4 regions of the Streptomyces sp. NBC_01341 genome follow, and region 1 is predicted to be linked to each of the others. Evidence: riboswitches for the same ligand, from Rfam matches in the RefSeq annotation. Region 1 holds a riboswitch; each other region holds the start of a gene.
What was found. Region 1 has a riboswitch for cyclic di-AMP ahead of OG206_RS19535 (transglycosylase family protein). Riboswitches for the same ligand answer to the same signal wherever they lie in the genome.

Region 1 (4,156 bases):
CGTGGTGCTCGCGGCGGCCGACCGCGACCCCGAGCGATTCCAGCATGCGGACACCCTGGATCTCGCTCGGAGTGACAACCAGCACCTCGGTTACGGTCACGGCATCCACTACTGTCTGGGGGCGCCGCTGGCCCGCCTGGAAGGGCAGGTCGCCCTGGCGACCCTGTTGAAACGGCTCCCTGACCTGCGGCTTGCCGTCGATCATGCCGATGTGCGGTGGCGCGGAGGCCTCATCATGCGTGGACTGCGCACGCTTCCCGTGGAGTTCGGTCCCGGCCATACACCGGCGGAAGGTGACATTCTGTCAACTCTGTGACTTTCACGTGATCTCCGCTGCATCGACTTGTGACACACGTTCGAGTAGAGCTAGGTTCACCGTTCGACTCACCCGTCACATGTCAGTCACACGGAAGGCAATCCCATGGGCTCCGCGAACGGCAGACACCGTCGCCCTCGTCAGGCACCCGCCATCGTCGTCGCCGCAGGCGTCACAGGATCGGCGATTGCCATCCCGCTCCTCGGTGCCGGTGGCGCGCAGGCCGCAGACGCCTCGACGTGGGACCGCGTCGCCGAGTGCGAGAGCGGCGGCATATGGAGCGCCGACCTCGGCAACGGCTACTACGGGGGACTGCAGTTCTCCGAGGCCACCTGGTCCGCTTACGGCGGCACGGCGTACGCGTCCCGCGCCGACCTCGCGAGCCGCTCGCAGCAGATCGCCATCGCCGAGAAGGTCCTGGACGACAAGGGTCCCCAGGCGTGGCCCAGCTGTGCGGTGATCTCCGGGCTGGCGCTCGACGGGGCGCTGCCGGGTATCGACCCGGGCGACGAGCCGTCCGCCGAGCCGACGGACACCGCGACCCCGTCCGCGACCCCCTCCGCGGAGGAGTCGGACGACGCGGGCGCGAAGGGCAAGGCGGGCAAGGGCGCGTCCGACGCCAAGGCCGACAAGGGAAACAAGGCGGACAAGTCCGGCACTGCGCCTTCCGCCACGCCGTCCCCCGAGGCGTCCGAGACGTCAGGAGCCTCGAAGGGTGACGGGGTGAAGGCCGGGAAGCATCGCGGCACGCCCGCTCCCGAGGCGGGCACCGGGTCCGGAGCGGTCGAGGGGCGCGAATCGGGCAGGCACGCCTCGCGGGGCGCGTCCGAAGGGCGTCAGGGTGCGGAGGGGACCTACACCGTCCAGGAGGGCGACAACCTCTGGGCGATCGCCGACACGGAGGAACTCCCCGGTGGCTGGCCCGCGCTCTACGAGGCCAACAAGGACGAGCTCGGCTCCGACCCCGACCTGATCCTTCCCGGCCAGAGTCTGGACCTCGGTCTCGGCCTCGGCGCGGACGCGAGCGGGACGCAGGCGGAGACCCCGGCCGCCAACTGATCAAAAGCGCGAAAACACCCCGAAATCAGGGGTAGTTCAGAGGCCTATGTCCACTTATGTGTAAGTGAGACATGGGTCTCTTTGCTTCAACTGGCGTGTCATGTACGCCCGGTCTGTCCATATCCGCTCCGACCTGCGCGAACGGCCACCCTCGCTGCTCGGTAAGGCGCTGATTGACCGTTATGCCCATTTTTGAATGTAGGGGTTGTGTGTGTTTACGGTCGGAGCCGCTCGCACCGCGGGCACCTTCGACCGTCACGCCGAATCCTGCCGTCGGTCGGGGGGAACGACGCGTAAAGCGCCGTAGGCAGGAGCGGGGGACCCAGGTAAGTGCCGGAACCCGGCCGTCGGAAGACGGCTGAGGACCGGCTGGGGGTGAAGTCGTCCGCGAGTGCGGTCGGCCGGGCAACTCACAGGCCCGAACCCGACAGCTCACCTCGTAGGCGTCGGTGAGGAGAACCATGCTGCTTTCCAGCAAGGGCAAGCACCGCAGCCCGTCCAAGGCCGTCCGCATCGCCACCCTGGCGGGCGTCACCGGCGCGGCCATCGCCGTCCCCCTGATGGGCGCGACCGGTGCTTCCGCTGCCTCCGTCGACACCTGGGACGCCGTCGCCCAGTGCGAGTCCGGTGGCAACTGGTCCATCAACACCGGCAACGGCTACTACGGCGGCCTGCAGTTCTCGGCCTCCAGCTGGGCGGCCGCCGGTGGCACGCAGTACGCGGCCCGCGCCGACCTGGCCACCAAGGGGCAGCAGATCGCCGTCGCCGAGAAGCTCCTCGACCTGCAGGGCCCGGGCGCCTGGGCCTGCGCCGGTGCCGGCGGCCTGACCAACGACGGTGTGGACCCGGGTGTGGACACCGGCGCCGCGCCGAAGGCCGAGACGAAGGCGCAGCCGGAGCGCACGGCCGAGCAGCCCGCTTCGCGCAGCGAGAAGCGCACGGCTCCCAAGGAGACCGTCACCACCCCGACCGGCCAGAAGGTCGAGAAGGGCGACGGCGAGTACAAGGTGAAGGCCGGCGACACCCTCAGCAAGATCGCCGAGGCGAAGAAGGTCAAGGGTGGCTGGCAGAAGCTGTTCAAGCTGAACGACGACATCGTCGACAAGGCCGACCTGATCTTCCCGGGCCAGCAGCTCCACCTGAAGTAGTCGCGAGCGGTACGGGGCCCTCCTCCGCCCCGACGGCCCGGCCCGGCGCGCCCACCCCCCTGTGCGCCGGGCCGGGGTCGTGCCCGGGGGTTCCAGGGGGCTCCACGGTGAGGCCCGTGAGGGGCTCCTGTGGGGGCAAGCGTTCAAGTGTTGTAGTTACTGGCCAGTAAATATCTGGAGCTTTGCCCGTAATGAAGGCCCTTGGGTCCTTTTTCGTCCCAGGGGACGGGCGGACGGCCGACGGAGCGGGCCGAGCCGGTTAGGCTCGTGGCGCAAGGCCACAGTGACCCTGCACATCCAGTGTCATATCCCAGAAGGAGATGCCTCGTGCCGTCCATCGACGTCGTCGTAGCCAGGGAAATCCTCGACTCCCGGGGCAACCCCACGGTCGAGGTCGAGGTTGGCCTCGACGACGGCAGCACGGGACGTGCTGCTGTTCCGTCCGGCGCCTCCACCGGTGCGTTCGAGGCCATTGAGCTTCGCGACGGCGACCCCAACCGCTACCAGGGCAAGGGCGTCGAGAAGGCCGTCCTCGCCGTGATCGAGCAGATCGGCCCGGAGCTCGTCGGTTACGACGCCACCGAGCAGCGCCTCATCGACCAGGCGATGTTCGACCTGGACGCCACCGAGAACAAGGGCTCCCTCGGCGCCAACGCCATCCTCGGTGTCTCGCTGGCCGTGGCGCACGCCGCGTCCGAGGCCTCCGACCTCCCGCTGTTCCGCTACCTCGGCGGCCCGAACGCGCACCTGCTGCCCGTTCCGATGATGAACATCCTGAACGGCGGCTCCCACGCCGACTCCAACGTGGACATCCAGGAGTTCATGATCGCGCCGATCGGCGCCGAGTCCTTCTCCGAGGCCCTTCGCTGGGGCGCGGAGATCTACCACACGCTGAAGAAGGTCCTGAAGACCAAGGGCCTCTCCACCGGTCTCGGCGACGAGGGCGGCTTCGCCCCCAACCTCGAGTCCAACCGCGCCGCCCTCGACCTCATCCTCGAGGCCGTCAAGGAGGCCGGTTACGTCCCGGGCCGCGACATCGCGCTCGCGCTCGACGTCGCCGCGTCCGAGTTCTACAAGGACGGCGTCTACGAGTTCGAGGGCAAGTCCCGCTCGGCCGCCGAGATGACCGAGTACTACGAGGAGCTCGTCTCCGCGTACCCGCTGGTCTCCATCGAGGACCCGCTGTACGAGGACGACTGGGCCGGCTGGAAGGTCATCACCGACAAGCTGGGCTCCAAGGTGCAGATCGTCGGCGACGACCTGTTCGTGACCAACCCGGAGCGCCTCGCCCGCGGCATCGAGGAGGGCTCGGCCAACGCCCTGCTCGTCAAGGTCAACCAGATCGGTTCGCTGACCGAGACCCTGGACGCCGTCGAGCTCGCCCAGCGCAACGGTTTCAAGTGCATGATGTCCCACCGATCCGGTGAGACCGAGGACGTCACCATCGCCGACCTCGCGGTCGCGGTGAACTGCGGCCAGATCAAGACCGGCGCCCCGGCCCGCTCGGACCGTGTCGCCAAGTACAACCAGCTGCTGCGCATCGAGGAGATCCTCGACGACGCCGCGGTGTACGCGGGCCGTTCGGCGTTCCCGCGGTTCCGCTTCGAGAGCTGACGGCCCGAGTCCGGAGCAC
Region 2 (4,156 bases), 880 kb from region 1:
ACGGGATGCACTGACGATCTACGCTGGGCACCGGCTCTCCGGTTGACCCCGGAGGAACGTGGCGGCGGTGCGCTCCTTCCTTCGGCCGATGAGCGGGCGCGTCACGGCGCGGCTCCGCCCGGCCGGGTCGGGGCGCGGTACCGTCCGCAGCCGTGGGCGGACCGGGCAGGGGTGTACAGGTGGGGAAGCGGGACGAACGGCAGGGGCGCGCCCAGGGGAACGCGCGCGCACGCAGGCTCGTGCGTCTGCTGCCCACCCTGATGATCTGTGCCGGAGTGGTCTGCGACGTCACGACCCCGCCCGAGGTCTCCGCGGTGCCGCTCTTCGCCGCGGCGCCGCTGATCGCCGCCCCCTTCTTCTCGCTGGCCTCCACGATCCGAACCGGTGTGGCCGCGATCCTCGTCGTCCTCGCCATCCGTGCCTCCGACGGCGTGCTCGCCGAAGTCGCCCCCCTCACGGACCTGCTCACCCTCGTCACCGTCGCCGCGCTCTCGCTCGTCATCAACCGGGTCGTACAGCGCGGCAACGAGCAGCTGGCCTCGGCGCGGGTCATCGCGGAGACCGCGATGCGCGCGGTGCTCCCCGTGCCGGAGGACCGGATCGGCGGTATGCAGGTCGCGGCGCGCTACGAGGCCGCGCAGGCCGACGAGTTCGTCGGCGGCGACCTGTTCGCGGTCGCGGACACGCCGTACGGGGTGCGGCTGGTGGTCGGGGACGTACGGGGCAAGGGCCTGGACGCGGTGGCGGCGGTGGCCGTCGTGATCGGCGCCTTCCGTGAGGCGGCCGAGCAGGAGCGCTCGCTGGAGGGCGTGGTCCAGCGGCTGGAGCGGGCGCTGGCACGGGAGAGCACGCGGCGCGGCGGACTGGACTCGATGGAGGGGTTCGTGACGGCCGTGCTCGCCGAGATCCCGGCGGGCGCCGACACGCTGCGGGTCGTCAACCGGGGCCACCCCGAGCCGCTCGTGCTCCACGCGGACGGCGCGCTCGACGTCCTGCGGCCGACCGAGCCGGCCCTGCCGCTCGGCATGGGCCTCGACGTGTGGCCGGACCGTGCGGACGAGTGGCCGCTGCCGGCGGGGGCCACCTTCCTGGCGTTCACCGACGGGCTCTCGGAGGCGCGGGACGCCGACGGGGTCTTCTACGACCCGGCGGCCCGGTTGCGCGGCAGGCTCTTCCCGGGACCGGAGGAACTGCTCTCGGCCCTCACCGATGACGTCCGGCTGCACACGGGGGGCCGGTCGACGGACGACCTCGCACTGCTCGCGGTCGGGCGGCCGTCCAGGGGGCAGCAGGAGCGGCGGAAGACGGTGAAGATCGTGGGGCGGTACCGTGAATGACCGAAGACGACCGTCCGTAATCAGAAGACGTCGCTGTGCATAACATTTGACGAAACGTCAGAAACCGTGGTGTGCGTGAGGGGTGTGCAACTCGCCCGTTTGGGGGCGATTGACCCCTGAAAGTCCAGGCCAGAGTCATGAACGATCTGTGGGAACAGCTTGGAATCGGACCCGCATGTCTATTAACGTTCGATAACGCAGCGCGGTTGTCCCAGTCGTCGCCAGAGGCGGCACCGTGCGCAGTGCCGAATCCCGCAAGGGAACCGGGGAACCACCTACATGGGGTGAATCGGACGCCTGACTCCCGCGAGGGACGAAGGGGTCCGTAGGAGACCTTCCTGCTCCGAACCCGTCAGCTAACCCGGTAGGCGAGAAGGAAGGAAAGGAGTGCGCCCACGTGGCGTCAAATCAGCCTGCCCCCGAGGCTCCGGCACCCTTCAGGCCCGTCAGTCCCGGTGATCAGGGCAGGACGTGGGAGGAATGGAACCCCACCGAGGAGTCCATCCGTCCCGTGCGCGGCAGGCACCGCGTGGCCAAACAGCGTGGTCTCGCCCGTAGCTCCACCGTCCTCGGCGTCGGTGTCATCGCGGCCGTCGGCGCGGGAGGCATGGCCACCGCGCAGAGCAAACCGCCGGTCTCCATCTCCCTTCCCGATTCCATCGCGGACAATCTTCCCGACGCCAAGTCCCTTCCCGGCGTGGGTGCTTACCTCTCCGACGACGCGGATCAGGGCACGGTCACCGCTTCCTCCCCGCTGACCACGGCCGGCATCACCGCTGCCGAGGCCGAGCAGGGCACCACGGACGCCGGCGAGGCGCTGCGCGCCCGCATCCTCCAGCAGGCCGAGCAGCAGCAGGCCGGGGCCGAGGCCGAAGCCAAAGCCACGCAGGAGAAGGCGGCGGCCGAGGAGGCCGCGGCCCAGGCGGCCAAGCAGCAGAGCGAGGCCGAGGCGAAGGCCGCCGCGAAGAAGAAGGCGGACGAAGAGGCGGCGAAGAAGAAGGCCGAGGCCGAGCGTCTCGCCAAGCTCGCCCTGAGCTACGCCGTCCCGACCTCCTCGTACACCATCACCTCGACCTTCGGTCAGGCCGGTTCGATGTGGTCCTCCGGCTACCACACCGGTCTCGACTTCGCCGCTCCCACCGGTACGCCGGTCAAGGCCGTGCACAGCGGCACGGTGAAGTCGGCGGGCTGGTCAGGTTCCTACGGCTACCGCACGGTCCTTCAGCTCGACGACGGCACCGAGGTCTGGTACTGCCACCAGTCCTCGATGGACGTCACCGCCGGCCAGAAGGTCACCACCGGCGACACCATCGGCCGGGTCGGAGCGACCGGCAACGTGACCGGGCCGCACCTGCACCTGGAGATCCACACCGCGGACGGCTCGGGCGTCGATCCGATGAGCTGGCTGCGCGGCAAGGGCCTCTCGATCTGAGTGCCCGCGCCGGCACACGGCGCACTTCGAGACCCCGGCGGCCCTGGCGCACAACCCCCCGACGCCAGGGCCGCCGGCCCCGCACTCCGAGAGCGGGCGGCCGCCGGGATCGGAATATGTGGCTCCGCCCATGTGTTGAGCCCGGCTATGACATCACTGCGCCCGCTCGGAAACTCAGGCCTGAAGGTCTTCCCTCTCGCTCTCGGCGGCAACGTCTTCGGCTGGACCGCCGACCGGGACACCACCTTCGCCGTCCTCGACGCGTACACGGAGGCGGGCGGCAACTTCATCGACACCGCTGACGCCTACTCGGCCTGGGTCCCGGGCAACGAAGGCGGTGAGTCGGAGACGCTCATCGGTGCGTGGCTGTCCGGCCGTTCCCGCAGGGACGATGTCGTCGTCGCGACCAAGGGCGGAGCCCACCCGGAGTACAAGGGGCTGTCGGCGACCACGATCAAGGGGGCGGCCGAGGCGTCGCTCCGCCGGCTCGGTACCGACCACATCGACCTCTACTACACGCACTTCGACGACGAGACGGTCCCCGTCGAGGAGATCATCGGCGCCCTGGACGAGCTGGTGAAGGCCGGCAAGGTCCGGGAGATCGCGGCGTCCAACATCAGCCCGGAGCGGCTCAAGGCCTCGTTGGAGTTCTCGGAGCGCGAGGGCCTCGCCCGCTACGTCGCTCTGCAGCCGCACTACAACCTCGTCTCGCGCGACACCTACGAAGGCGCGCTCCAGGACACCGCGGCGGCCGAGGGACTCGCCGCCGTCCCGTACTTCGCGCTCGCCTCGGGCTTCCTCACCGGCAAGTACCGGCCGGGGACGGCCGTCCGGAGCGCGCGGGCCGAAGGCGCGGGGAAGCACCTGGAGACCGAGCGCGGCCGCAAGGTGCTCGGGGCGCTCGACAAGGTGGCCCAGGAGCACGACGCCGAGATCGCCACGGTGGCGCTGGCCTGGCTGGCGTCCCGGCCGACCGTGGCCGCACCGATCGCCTCGGCCCGCACGGTCGGCCAGCTGCCCGCACTCGTGGCGGTGGCCGGGCTCGAACTGACCGAGGGCCAGCTGGCAGAGCTCACCGAGGCCTCGGCCTGAGGATCCGGCACCAACCGTCCGGGCCGCGCCGGTCCGGACGGGCCCCTCACCCCGGCGGAGTCCCGGTGGGCGGAGCGGCACGGGGGCCGTGCTCCAGATAGGGGTTGTAGCCGCCGTAGTGGCGGTGCGGCGCCGGGATCTGCCGGGGAGCCGGGGCGCCGTGGGGGAGCCGGCGGGGGAACGGTGCCTGCGGGGGCGACACGTGGGCGCGCGTCCGGCCCGTCATGTGCGCCGCGTACCCCAGAGCGGGTCCCGCGATCTCCCGACGCTGCCACAGATGGTGCAGCAACTCCTG
Region 3 (4,156 bases), 2.5 Mb from region 1:
TGCTCCGGCTCTCCGGCGCACCCTCGCTGGGCTGGCTGGACGTCAAGACGTCCGGCGGCGTCGAGGTCCCGCGGATCGAGGAGGCGGTCGACGAGGAGCTGGCCCGCTTCGCCGAGGAGGGCCCCACCCCGGAGGAAATGGAACGCGCGCAGGCACAGTTGGAGCGCGAGTGGCTCGACCGGCTCGGCACGGTCTCCGGCCGTGCCGACGAACTGTGCAGGTACGCCGTTCTGTTCGGCGATCCGCAGCTCGCGCTGACCGCGGTCGGCCGCGTGCTGGACGTGACCGCCGACGAGGTCAAGGCCGCTGCCCGGGCCCATCTGCGGCCCGACAACCGTGCCGTCCTGGTCTACGAGCCGGTCGAACCGGCGGACGAGACGGACGGCAACGACGCGCACGAGGGGGCCGACAAGTGACCGACGCCGCCGTGACTGGAGTAGCGATGGAGTACCACCCGCAGCCGACCGCCGGCGAGGCCAGGCCCTGGGCCTTCCCCGCGCCCGAGCGGGGCGCACTGCCCAACGGCCTGACCGTGCTGCGCTGTCACCGCCCCGGCCAGCAGGTCGTCGCCGTGGAGATCTTCCTCGACGCGCCGCTGGACGCCGAGCCCGAGGGCCTCGACGGTGTGGCCACGATCATGGCCCGCGCGCTGTCCGAAGGCACGGACAAGCGCTCCGCGGAGGAGTTCGCGGCCGAGCTGGAGCGCTGCGGCGCCACACTGGACGCCCACGCCGACCACCCGGGTCTCCGCGTCTCTCTGGAGGTCCCGGTCTCCCGGCTCGCCAAGGCGCTCGGCCTGGTCGCCGAGGCGCTGAGGGCCCCGGCCTTCGCGGAGAGCGAGATCGAGCGGTTGGTGGGCAACCGGCTCGACGAGATCCCCCACGAGCAGGCCAACCCCGCCCGGCGGGCGGCGAAGCAGCTCTCCAAGGAGCTCTTCCCGGCGACCGCCCGGATGTCGCGTCCGCGCCAGGGGACCGAGGAGACGGTGCGGCGCATCGACGCCGCGGCCGTCCGTGCCTTCTACGACGCCCACGTCCGTCCGTCCACCGCGACCGCCGTCGTCGTCGGCGACCTCACCGGCATCGACCTGGACGAACTGCTCGCCGAAACCGTCGGCGACTGGTCCGGCAATTCGGTCCGGGCACGCCCGGTGCCTCCGATCACCGCGGACGACACCGGACGTGTGGTCATCGTGGACCGTCCCGGGGCGGTGCAGACCCAGCTCCTCATCGGGCGGATCGGTGCCGACCGGCACGACAGCGTGTGGCCCGCCCAGGTCCTCGGCACGTACTGCCTGGGGGGCACCCTGACTTCCAGGCTGGACCGCGTGCTGCGCGAGGAGAAGGGCTACACCTACGGCGTCCGGGCCTTCGGCCAGGTACTGCGCTCGACAGGTCCCGGTTCGTCCTCCGGACCCACGGGCGCGGCGATGCTGGCCATCAGCGGCTCGGTGGACACGGAGTCGACGGGGCCGGCGCTCGACGACCTGTGGAAGGTCCTGCGCACCCTCGCGGCCGAGGGGCTCACCGACGCCGAGCGTGAGACCGCCGTGCAGAACCTCGTGGGCGTGGCCCCGCTGAAATACGAGACGGCGGCCTCCGTCGCGGGGACCCTCGCCGACCAGGTGGAGCAGCACCTCCCGGACGACTACCAGGCCACGCTGTACGCGCGCCTGGCCGATACGGGCACGGTCGAGGCGACCGCCGCGGTGGTCAACGCCTTCCCCGTCGACCGTCTGGTCACCGTGCTGGTCGGCGACGCCGCGCAGATCGCCGACCCCGTCAGGGCGCTGGGCATCGGCGAGGTGTCGGTCGTCAGCGGCTGACGGTCCGCCACATTCAGGACTCCGGCGGACACTCCGCCGGGGTCCTGTCTTTTGTCTGATTTATCAAGAGAAGTGCGTGTTCATCCTGTGGGATGTCCGACAAAAGACCCTTTCCGTTTGGTGAGGGGGAGGGGCCCGTCCTAGCGTCGGCTCGGCTGTCCGTCGGACCCGAGCCGCGACCGCGGCGCCGGACAGTCATCGCCGAGTCCCCGTCAGGCGCGAGCCTGGGGAGCCGGGGACCCACGAAGTCCCTGGGGTGAATCGGATCCCTGCGTCTCGCGCGAGACGAGAGGGGCCCGTAGGAGACCTTCCTGCTCCGAACCCGTCAGCTAACCCGGTAGGCGAGAAGGAAGGAAAGGACCAGCCACTTCATGGCGTTCATCCGTGCCACCGGGAAGCACCGTGCCCCGAGCCGCCTGACGCGCAGGAGCGCCCGGGTCGCCGGCATCGCGGCCCTGGCCACCACCGGTGTCATCGGCGCCACAGCATCCCCGGCGCTCGCCGCGGACTCCGAGGTCACCGCGAGCGGCACCGGTCTGGCGCAGACCGTCGCCCTCGACATGAGCCTTGCCGCGCAGATCGAGGCCCAGGCGCAGGCCCAGCAGCACCAGGCGGAGGTCGCGAAGGCGAAGGCCGAGGCCAAGCGCAAGGCGGAGGCCCGCGCCAAGGAGGCCCGTGAGGAGAAGGCGCGTGCCGCACGCGCCGCCGAGCGCGCCCGTCTCAACGCCTTCCACCTCCCGGTCGCCGGTTCGCACGTCACCACCGGCTACAAGTCCGGCGGCGCGCTCTGGTCCTCCGGCACCCACTCCGGCGTGGACTTCCAGGCCGCGTCCGGCACTTCCGTCGTCGCCGTCGGTGCCGGCACGGTCGTCGAGGCCGGCTGGGGCGGCGCGTACGGCAACAACATCGTGCTCAGGATGAAGGACGGCACGTACACCCAGTACGGCCACCTCTCCTCGATCGGCGTCTCGGTCGGCCAGAGCGTCGGCTCGGGGCAGCGGATCGGCCTCTCCGGGTCGACCGGCAACTCCACCGGACCGCACCTGCACTTCGAGGCCCGCACCACCCCCGAGTACGGCTCCGACATGGACCCCGTCGCCTACCTCCGCGCCCACGGCGTCCAGGTCTGACCCCGGGTCCGCCCCGTTCGCCCGCACGCACCGCTCCGACGAAGGCCCCGGCATCGCGCCGGGGCCTTCGCCGTGCCCCGCGGCACGGCGCATCCGAGCCGCGCGGAACTGCCTTCCGGCCAAAAGATATCCATGGATTCCACCCCGCCGTCGGAAATTCCGACCGGTTGCAATAGAGTCACAGAACAGGCGTCGATCGGCCGCGTTTCGCGGGGATTAAGGCGGAGGTTCGGACATGCGCATTCCCGCGCATTCGGTATGCACGGCAATCCGTGACGACATCGTCTCCGGTGTCTTCGAGCGCGGCAGCCGCCTCACCGAGGAGGTGCTCGCGCGCCGCTACGGCGTCTCCCGTGTCCCTGTGCGCGAGGCACTGCGCACCCTGGAGTCCGAGGGGTTCGTCGTCACCCGTCGGCACGCCGGTGCCTGTGTCGCCGAACCCACGGAGCAGGAGGCGGCCGACCTGCTGGAGATCCGGATGCTGCTGGAGCCGCTGGGCGCCGCGCGTGCGGCCCGGCGACGTACCGACGCGCACCTGAAGGTGCTCCGGGGCCTGGTCAGGCTGGGGCAGGAGAGGGTGCGGCGGGGCGAGGGGGAGGACCTGCGCTCGCTCGGTGGCTGGTTCCACGAGACGCTCGCCCAGGCGTCGGGCAGCCCCGCCCTGATCGCGCTGCTCACGCAGCTGAGGCACAAGATCGCCTGGATGTACGCCGTCGAGCAGCCGGCCAGGCCCGCGGAATCCTGGGCCGAGCACGGTGCCCTCGTGGACGCCGTGGCGCGCGGGGACGCGGAACGGGCCAGGGCGCTCGCCGTCCAGCACGCCGAGCGGGTCACGGCGGCCCACCGGCTGCGCCGCACGGACCGGCCCGACCGGGCGGCGGGCGGAGCCCGGGTGAGGACTTCGCAACACCACGTAAACATCGCGGGAGTCCGTCATTAACAATTGCACCGTATACAAAGAGGGCAATTGTCGAAGGGCTTTCTTCCTGCTGCCTTGATCCGCTTTTCCGGGGCTGGTTCCCGGCAGTTCGGGAAACAGAAAAGCCGCAGAGCCCGGTGGGGGCGCCGCGGCTTTTCCGCAGAGAGAATTCCGGCCGGGATCAGACGGTCTCCGGGAGCTCCTCGAGCCCTTCGGCAACCAGCTTCGCCAGGCGGTCCAGGGCGGCCTCGGCGTTGTCCGCCTCGGAGGCGAGCACGATCT
Region 4 (4,156 bases), 2.0 Mb from region 1:
GCGCGTTAACTGATCTTTTGCGGACCCATGGACATCAGACCCCGCAAGCCGTTCTCCAGGACCTCGGGCTCGACCCCGCCGAACAGTGCTTCCTGCACCATGAATCCCTGGGCGGTGGCGATCATCGTGCGGGCGACGTCGTCGGGGGAGACGTCGGCGTGCATGATGCCGGCCGCACGATAGGCCTCCACCAGCGTCGCCCAGCCCACGCGCATGCCGGCGTAGCCGTCACCGAAGGCTTTGGACAGCCGCTCACTGCGCCGCCAGGAACGCGCGCAGCACTCTGCCCAGGAGCACGTCCGGGGTGGGCGGCGGGGTGACCTGGGCGGCGTCCGCGAAGGCGTGCCGGATGGCGCCGAACGCCTCGTCGGCGATGGCCGCGATGGGATCGTCCTTCCCCGCGAAGTAGCGGTAGACAGCCCCCGCCGACAGCCCGACCACCGCCGGGGGCTGCCACCGTGCTGCTCGTCCCTCTGATCGTCGCGCTCGCGCTCTGGGCCCTCGCGTGGCCCGCCGCCCGTATCGCGCCGCGCGACCTGCCCGTCGGCATAGCAGGTGCGGCGCCGGCCGTCGATCAGCTGCAGGAGCGGTTCGAGCGGGAGGAAGGAGCCTTCGAGATCCACCGGTACGAGGACGAGACCGCGGCCCGCACCGCGATCGAGAACCGGGTCGTATACGGGGCGGTCGTGGTCACCGCCCAGGGCCCGCGGCTGCTCACCGCCTCGGCCGCGAGCCCGGTCGTCTCGCAGTTGCCGACCGGGGCGGTGGCGGCATCCGCACCCGGCGGGGCCGGAGAACGGATTGCCCAGCAGCACCATCAGCAGTGCCCTCAGGCCGATGCCAGGGGTGCCCAGCAGGGCGGCGAACCCCGCCACCGTCGAGCCGATCGCCACCACGGTGAGCCCGACGACGCCCGCCTCCGCCCACCAGTCGCCGGTGATCACGCCGAGCCAGCTGTCGGCCATGGCGGTCGCCACGAGCGGGAGGGTGCTCGCGCCGAGCGCGCTGCCGCGGGGGTCGGTGTCCGGCGCGGCGACGACATCGGTGACCGGCATGCCGGCGTGACCAGCGCCCCCGAACTGCTCCCCGCACCTGTCGGCACCCTCGGCCAGTGGCTGCCACCCGGCGCGGGCGGCTCACTGCTGAGGTCGGCCGCCTTCTTCGACGGTCACGCGGCGGGCGGACCGGCGCTGACTCTCGCCCTCTGGGCCGTTCTCGGTTTGACCGCCGTACTGGTGGGCGGGCGCAGGCACCGCGACGACCCGGCACCGCATACCGAGGCCGCCGACCGCACGCCCGAGCCCGCGCTCACCTGAACAACCTGCACGCCGCGCCACGTCGCGTCCTCCCCGCCCGAGCGGCGGAGGGCGCGGCTTTCCCTTTCGGCCGCGCGGGTGCCCCGGTCACTCGTCCCGCTCGCGGCCGCGGGGCTCCGCGACGATCCCGAATCGGCGCCGTCCGCCCTCGCCCGAAGTCAAGGACCTCGCCGTGACTACGGTCTGCCTCAGGCAAGCAAGTTCCGGTGCTGCCGGCGGCGGGCGGCCCCGGCCTCCGACATGCGCTGCCCGGCACCCGGGTAGCCATTGAGCAACCCGCTCCGGAGGAGCCGGGCGGGGACAGCCTTCGGATCCCGGGATCCAGGCACGCGAGCCGCCATCGAACGGGACACCATTCCCTTCCCGACAGCCGGCCGCCCTGGCATTCGGGCTGGTGGACCACGTCATGGAGAACCGCATGCCGTCCCGGCCGCCGCACCCCGCGAGGTGAACCAGCGATGCTCCCACCCCAGTTCCCGCCGCTGCCCGCACTGACCCGCGCCGAGGCCGAGTTCATCGACTGCTACCTCGAGGCGCTCGACCAACTCGGCCGTATCAATCCCGCTCGCGACGGCGATACCTACGGGGCCCTGAGGGCGGCACAGGCGCTCGCCTCCCGGGCGGTCGCCCTGCGCGACGCGCTCACGCTGATGCACGAGCGGGGTGAGTCCCGGATCCACGCGGAGACGCCGGCCAGGGCGCTGCGACTGCTGGACGGGGAGCGGCGGGCCGGGCGGGTAGGCGTACCGCCCGAGCCGTCCGGCTGAGCACCACGGCGCTCGACTCCCCCGGCTTGCGGCTCCCCTTCGGTGCCCTTCCCGACACGCCCGACGAGCCGATGAGTTTTCCTCGCTCGTTCGGCGTAGAAGATCCCCCGCCCGAGGGACAGCCCAACTTGCGCAAGCAGCGCGGACAAGGAACGGAATCAGTCGTTCCACCGCTGGTACGGGGCTGGTCCGGCCCGGCCGCAGGGTCCCCGGATCCGCCCCGTCCACCCGAACGGATCAGTGGTGACGACTCTCACATATCGCGGATTCAGTGAGGAAATCCGCCAGTGCGTGCGTAAAGATCCCCTGGACGACAAGCCCCCGCCGCCGCGGCGGGGCGGTCCGGGCGGACGCCGAGTCCTGCCGCTGTCCGGATGCCTGGTCGACAGAAGTGGATCGGCAGGAGTGGAGGACCCGAGCACAACGGGCCGCCCGGACATCCGGACGACCCTCGGGGTGAAGCCGCCTTGTGCGGCCGGGCAACTTCGCCAGCCCGAACCCGACAGGTCATCCTTCACAGGCGGCTGACGAAGGGTTGCGCATGACTGCGCAGGTTCATGTCCCGTCTCTGTTCGCCCGGGTCAGTACGGCCTCGGTTCTCACATTCGCTGTAAGCACCACGATGCTGGCTCCCGGCTTCGTCGACGACGCCGAGGCCGCCAGCCATTCGGCGAGGGCTCTCGACATCGCCGCCTCCAAGAAGGGCGCGCCCTACAGATACGGCGCCACGGGTCCGCACCGGTTCGACTGCTCCGGGCTGACGCTCTACTCGTATCGGAAGGCGGGCAAGAAACTACCCCGCACGGCGCAACAGCAGTACAACAAGACCCGCCATATCTCCAGGTCGCAGCGGAAACGCGGCGACCTGGTCTTCTTTCACGCGGGGCGCGGTGTCTACCACGTCGGGATCTACGCCGGAAGCGGCCGGATCTGGCACTCGCCGAAGACCGGGGCACTGGTGCGGCTGGAGAAGATCTGGTCGAACAGCGTCTGGTACGGGAGGGTCCGCTGACACCTGCGTCCGCCCGGTGCCGACCCCCGCGCGCGCCGGCGCCGCTTCCCACCTGGATCAGTGCAGCAGGGGCCCGGCCACCAGCACGAGTCCCAGCGCGGTGAGCGCCGCGCCGCTGCCGCCCTCGATGTCGCGGGTGGTACGCGGCCGGCGCAGCCACCTGCCGAGACGTTCCTCGTGCCGGGCCACGGCCGGGAACCGGACGAGCGCGAGCAGGACGACCACCAGGGCGAGCAACTGCGTCCTCGGCAGGGAAGCCTGCCGCCGGGCACGAACGTGGGCAGCATGCTCAGGAAGAGTGCGGCCGTCTTCGGAGTCAGACGTTGGTCAGGGATCTCACGCCGGGTTCCCCCGGACGGCCTCGGTGGCGCACCGGGTCAGGAGAACACCGCGGCTGCCACCACCCTGCCGACGCCGCTGCGGAGCGGTTCCGGCAGGACCGGCATGCCGTGAGCCGATGTCAGGCCTGCGCCGGAACAGCCCAGGGAAGGGCGATCAACACGGTCTTGCCCCCGTCGGGGGTGGGGATGACGCTGAGTCTCCCCCCGCACTCCTTGGCGAGGGACCGGATGATCACCATGCCCCGGCCGTTGTCCTGGCGGACCGCCGCGGGCAGCTTCTGCGGCCAACGGGGGTGGCTGTCCGTCACGCCCAGACAAAGCTCCTCGTCCCGGTCGAGCCGGAGGTCGACGGTGAACGTGGGTGACAGGCCAAAGGTGTGCTGGACGGCGTTGGTGGTCAGTTCCGAGACGATCAGCCTGACCGCCTCGGCCAGGTCGCTGCCCTCGGCCAGGCCCCACTCGGTGAGTACCCGCGCGACATAGCGGCGGGCCGCGGACACCGAGACCGGGTCGCTCGGCAAGGTGACGGTTGCTTCCTGATGGTCTGCCATGGCGTCGTCGTCCCTTCCCGCCCCGACCGGTCCGCGACCGGTCCGGATTGTGGTTCGCGCCAGACTGCCATCCCCCGAGCCGTCCGTAACCGCGATCCACCAAGATATGCATATATCTGTCGCCCATTCCGGTGAACCATGCCCCGCGAGCACTGACCGGGCGCCACAC

Region 2: another riboswitch for cyclic di-AMP. It lies ahead of OG206_RS15455 (M23 family metallopeptidase); the one in region 1 lies ahead of OG206_RS19535 (transglycosylase family protein).
Region 3: another riboswitch for cyclic di-AMP. It lies ahead of OG206_RS08005 (M23 family metallopeptidase); the one in region 1 lies ahead of OG206_RS19535 (transglycosylase family protein).
Region 4: another riboswitch for cyclic di-AMP. It lies ahead of OG206_RS28175 (C40 family peptidase); the one in region 1 lies ahead of OG206_RS19535 (transglycosylase family protein).

The regions. Positions count from the first base shown of each region.
Region 1 is NZ_CP108364.1:4,404,908-4,409,063, forward strand. It holds gene OG206_RS19525 (cytochrome P450 family protein) at 1-316, shown strand, start outside; gene OG206_RS19530 (transglycosylase family protein) at 422-1,375, shown strand; cyclic di-AMP (ydaO/yuaA leader) riboswitch at 1,665-1,836, shown strand; gene OG206_RS19535 (transglycosylase family protein) at 1,837-2,523, shown strand; gene eno (phosphopyruvate hydratase) at 2,851-4,137, shown strand.
Region 2 is NZ_CP108364.1:3,525,514-3,529,669, reverse strand. It holds gene OG206_RS15465 (MerR family transcriptional regulator) at 1-46, shown strand, start outside; gene OG206_RS15460 (PP2C family protein-serine/threonine phosphatase) at 180-1,337, shown strand; cyclic di-AMP (ydaO/yuaA leader) riboswitch at 1,571-1,723, shown strand; gene OG206_RS15455 (M23 family metallopeptidase) at 1,735-2,769, shown strand; gene OG206_RS15450 (aldo/keto reductase) at 2,917-3,861, shown strand; gene OG206_RS15445 (PrsW family intramembrane metalloprotease) at 3,908-4,156, opposite strand, start outside.
Region 3 is NZ_CP108364.1:1,883,068-1,887,223, reverse strand. It holds gene OG206_RS08015 (M16 family metallopeptidase) at 1-416, shown strand, start outside; gene OG206_RS08010 (M16 family metallopeptidase) at 443-1,825, shown strand; cyclic di-AMP (ydaO/yuaA leader) riboswitch at 2,015-2,183, shown strand; gene OG206_RS08005 (M23 family metallopeptidase) at 2,197-2,955, shown strand; gene OG206_RS08000 (GntR family transcriptional regulator) at 3,191-3,895, shown strand; gene OG206_RS07995 (HPr family phosphocarrier protein) at 4,056-4,156, opposite strand, start outside.
Region 4 is NZ_CP108364.1:6,386,438-6,390,593, reverse strand. It holds partial or broken gene OG206_RS28190 (TetR/AcrR family transcriptional regulator) at 6-438, opposite strand; gene OG206_RS28185 (ABC transporter permease) at 459-1,316, shown strand; gene OG206_RS28180 (hypothetical protein) at 1,775-2,083, shown strand; cyclic di-AMP (ydaO/yuaA leader) riboswitch at 2,449-2,621, shown strand; gene OG206_RS28175 (C40 family peptidase) at 2,625-3,095, shown strand; partial or broken gene OG206_RS28170 (LysE family translocator) at 3,153-3,415, opposite strand; gene OG206_RS28165 (hypothetical protein) at 3,381-3,548, shown strand; gene OG206_RS28160 (ATP-binding protein) at 3,556-3,987, opposite strand.